2 regions of the Streptosporangium sandarakinum genome follow, and region 1 is predicted to be linked to the other one. Evidence: riboswitches for the same ligand, from Rfam matches in the RefSeq annotation. Region 1 holds a riboswitch; the other holds the start of a gene.
The links. A riboswitch is a leader RNA that binds a small molecule or an ion and turns the genes downstream of it on or off. The one in region 1 is predicted to bind cyclic di-AMP.
Positions count from the first base shown of each region.

Region 1 (2,192 bases):
CCTGGTCGCCGAGCGCAGGACCCCCCTGGGCCTGGTGGCCGCCGACCGGGGGGCCGACGCGCTGGCCGTCATGGGATGGCAGGGCGCGCTGAACCACAACGAGTGGATGGTCCCGCTGGCCGCCGTGGTGCGGAGCTGGGAGGAGCGGTTCGGGGCGCGGCTGGTGGGCGTGGGTTTCAACACCCTTGACCTGAGCGTTGCGGCGCCCCCGACGACGGCGGAGCACGCCCTGCACGTCGCGGCCGAGCACTGGACGTTCTGCCCGGACAGCGTCATCTACAGCGCCGGCACGCTCGCCGGCTACGCCGAGCAGATCATGGGCAGGAACGCCTGGTCGTTCTGGTGGGACTGACCGGCGCGGGGGCGGGCGCGGGGCCCGCGAGGCCGGGCGGGAACGGCGGCCCGGACCACCGGGAATGGCGGCGGTGAATCACCTGTAAGTAATTCGTCGCGGCGTGTATGCCCTGGTCTGAGCCGGTTCGGGGGAGGCTAAACCCGGTCGTCTGCCCTTTCTTGGCTATAGAAGGTAGATCTTCTGGCGTTTCCATGGGTTCTGCTTTGCTTTGTCGGATTTGGCCGGTAGTGTCCTAGTCATCGGCAGGTGACCTGCACCCTCATCCGAGGGAGCGGCCGGGCCGACGTCGAATCCCGAAGCCACCAGGGCCACGGGAACCGGGGACCCACCCTTCCGGGGTGAATCCGCCGCGCACGCGGTGGTAGGGCACTCCACCGCCCGAACCCGTCAGCTAACCCGGTAGACGAGATGGAGAGGAGATCCCCCAGTGGGAGACTGCGCCACCTTCGTACCGGTATACACCATTTCAGTGCCGGTCCTCTGAGACTTTCACGCCCCCTGGGCCCTCTCGCCGCGATCGGTCGCGGCATCCCCCAGCGCTCCGTGTAGCACCACCTGATCTCCTCCTGCGCCCCTCTTCCCTGTGAGCGCGACCCCGCCGGTGCCTTTTCGCACATGGCACGCGGCTGCCCCGTTCCCTCGCGAAAGAGTTCTTTTCTTCATGCCTTCCTCCCTGGACCCCCGTAAGACCGCCCGCAAGACCCGCTACGCCGTGGCCGGCCTGATCGGCGCCGGGCTCCTCGCCTCCGCCGCCGCCGTCTCGGCCCTCCCCTCGGCCGACCACGACGTGCCCGCGGCCGGTGCCCGGGTCGCCGCGGTGACCGAGCAGGTCGCGGCCGTCGCCCCCGAGAGCGCCCCCGTCCGGGCCGCCGCGCTGAAGCCCGCCGCCGCCCCCGAGCAGGCCGCCCCCGAGCAGGCCGCGCAGGAGAAGGCCGCCCCGGCCAAGCCGCAGAAGGTCACCAAGACCGTCATGCTGAAGGGCCACACCACGGCCTCCTACTTCTGGGACGACTCCTCCGGCCGCGCCGGTGACACCGGCCTCCCCGCCAGCGGCAAGCCGATGCAGAAGGGCATGATCGCCAGCCCGAGCTGGCCGCTGTTCACCGAGGGCTACGTCATCTACAAGGGCAAGAAGGCCAAGTTCTTCGTCGGCGACCGCGGCCCCGGTGTCCCCTCCAGCAGCGGCGTCATGATCGACCTCGACGCCAAGACCTTCGCCGACCTGACCGGCGGCACGTTCAACCCCGACACCCTCGGTGTGGACGGCAACGGCGGCGAGGGCCACATCAAGGTCGACTACGTCATCACCAAGTGGGGCGACGGCCCGGGCAAGAAGAACCACCCGGTCCCGTTCTCCGCCGGCGCCTGGAACAAGCGGGACAGCGACCCGGCCAAGCCGGTCCAGATCACCGTCAAGCCCTGACAAGGGCGGCGCCGCCGAAATCGTGACGACGGCGACGGCGCCGAACCGTGGCGGTGCCGTCGCGCCGTCACGGCGCCGGACATCACGGCCATCGGGTCGTCACGGCGCCGGACCGACACGGCCGTCGCGTCGTCACGGCGCCGTCAGACCGTGGCGGCCGGAAGCGAAGAGCTTCGAACCCCAGCCTCCCCTGGACGCGGGAGCGGACGCCGGCGCAGGGCGTCCGCTCCCGTTCCGCGTCTCCGGCCCTTCGGCGCGGGGATGCCTTGCCCCGGCCTGGGCAGAATGACATTCTGTTTCGGGTCACCGGTCCGCCGGCTCCGTGCGGCGGGAACCGCCCGGGCGGCCACCCGGCCCGCCCGCGGACGGACGGGGAGAGGGAGCGACATGACGACGCGCGTCCGGGCCAACGGC
Region 1 is NZ_CP192034.1:6,527,295-6,529,486, reverse strand. Features, by position in the region: gene ACQP10_RS30030 (DUF4253 domain-containing protein) at 1-352, shown strand, start outside; cyclic di-AMP (ydaO/yuaA leader) riboswitch at 639-776, shown strand; gene ACQP10_RS30025 (hypothetical protein) at 1,017-1,778, shown strand; gene ACQP10_RS30020 (alpha/beta fold hydrolase) at 2,166-2,192, shown strand, end outside.

Region 2 (2,192 bases), 220 kb from region 1:
GCCGCTGTTGATCCGCTGGCGCCAGATCACGTACTTGACCCCGAGCCGCGCCCTGTTCTTGAGGACCCAGGCGGCGATCTCGTCGCCGAGCGCGACGTGCTCCGCCGTGGGCGTCGAGCCGCCGGCGCTCATCATGAAGTCGCAGGCCCGGCCCAGCGGGTGTTCGCCGCCGTCGTTCTCCGAGCGGTAGCAGCCGACCTCGTGGGGGAGGGTGAACCGCTTCCCGACCGCCCCGCGCATGATCCGGGTGCGGTCGGTGATGTTGTCGGAGCCGGCGGGCAGCTGGGGCGCCCAGCTGCCGTCGGCGCGGCGACCCGAGCCCACGGGGACGAGCGCGTCGAGCTTCCGTTTGACGTCCGCGATGGCCTTCTCGGCGTCGCGGCGCCGGGCGGCCACGGCCTCGCCCTCCTCGGCGATCCGGCCGGTGAGCCGGGTGGCCTCCTCGGCCGCCCGCCTGCGCAGGTCCCGGCTCTGGGCGAAGGTCCGCAGGTGGGCACCCTGCTGGGCGGCGAGCTGCGCGGTGACCGCCGCGCCGTCCGGCTGGGGGGCGAACAGCAGGGCGGGCAGGCCGCCGCTGCCCTGGTATTGGAGCCGGGCGATGTCCGCGACCTGCTCCCTGGCCTCGGTGTAGGCGTGCTCCGCCTCGGTCAGGGCGGTCCTGGCCCGGCTCTCGGCCTGCCGGGCCCTGCGCAGTGACTCCCGCTTGGCCGCGTAGTCCTCGATGAGCCCGTCGACCTTCTTGGTGAGCTTGGCGAGGTCGGCGCGCAGCTCGGACTCGGACGGCTTGGGGTCGGCGCCGGCGGGTCCGCCGCCGAGGACGAACGCCAGGGCGGAGACCGCGGAGACGGTCATGGCCGCACGGCGACGGGACGTGGGGGACGGGGCCGCCACGGCTCTCCTCTCCTACCGCCTACCGGGTTAGCTGACGGGTTCGGGCGGGAGAGAGCCCTTCCACCGAAGTGGATTCACCCCGGGTGCGGTGGTTCCCCGGCTTCCGGGCGACGCACCCGGAATTAGGCATATCGGACATAAAGTCCAATGGGTGAGGATAGCAATGGTAAACGGATGGTCACGCGACCCCGTTCCGTGACCGGACGCCGATCACCCCTCGGCTCACCCTTCGGCTCACCCCTCGGCCAGGGACCGCAGGCGGCGGGCCGTGTCCTCCGGCAGGACGTCGTTCACGAAGGCGCCCATGGCCGACTCCGACCCGGCCAGATACTTCAGCTTGTCGGGCGCCCGGCGGATGCTGAACACCTCCAGGTGGGCGTACGACAGGTCCCGGCCGGTGTGCACCGGCGCCTGGTGCCAGGCCGCCACGTACGGCAGCGGCACGCCGAAGAGCCCGTCCAGGGCGCGAAGCACCCGGGTGTACAGGGGGCCGAACGCCGCCCGCTCGTCGGCCTCCAGCGAGCCCAGGTCGGGCACCCGGCGGTGGGGGTAGAGGTGGACCTCGACCGGCCAGCGCGCCGCGGCCGGCACGAACGCCGTCCAGTGCTCGTTGGCGGCGACCACGCGGACGCCCGCCTCCCGCTCGGCGGTGAGCACGTCGGCGAACAGGTCGCGGCCGGTCCGCCTCCGGTGCCGCTCGGCCGCCCGCAGGGACAGCCGGGTCCGGGGGGTCACGTAGGGGTAGGCGTAGATCTGGCCGTGCGGGTGAGCCAGGGTGATGCCGATCTCGGGGCCCCGGTTCTCGAAGCAGAAGACCTGCTCCACCCCGGGTAGCGCCGACAGCTCCGCCGTACGGTCGATCCACGCCTCCATGACCAGCTCGACCTGCTCGGGGGAGAGCCGGGAGAAGGAGGAGTCGTGGTCGGAGGTGAAGCACACCACCTCGCACCGCCCGGTCCCCGGGCGGACCTCGCTCAGCCCGCCGACGGGGGCGGTGCCGACCGGCTGGCCGGAGAAGGACGGGAAGCGGTTCTCGAAGACCACCACGTCGTAGTCGGGCGAGGGGATCTCGGTGAGCCTGCCGGGAGCCGAGGGGCACAGCGGGCACTCGTCGGCCGGCGGCAGGAACGTGCGGCTCTGGCGGTGCCCGGCCACCGCGATCCACTCCTCGGTGAGCGGGTCGTAGCGCAGCTCGGAGGCGGGGGGACGGGGCGGCAGGTCGCGCAGGTCGGCCGCGCTCCGGTCGGCGTCGTCCCGCCGGTCGAAGTAGAGCAGTTCGCGGCCGTCGGCCAGGTGGGTGA
Region 2 is NZ_CP192034.1:6,303,943-6,306,134, reverse strand. Features, by position in the region: gene ACQP10_RS29040 (coiled-coil domain-containing protein) at 1-852, opposite strand, end outside; cyclic di-AMP (ydaO/yuaA leader) riboswitch at 894-1,030, opposite strand; gene galT (galactose-1-phosphate uridylyltransferase) at 1,126-2,192, opposite strand, start outside.
Region 2: linked by a shared signal. The riboswitch ahead of ACQP10_RS29040 (coiled-coil domain-containing protein) and the one ahead of ACQP10_RS30025 (hypothetical protein) in region 1 are both predicted to bind cyclic di-AMP.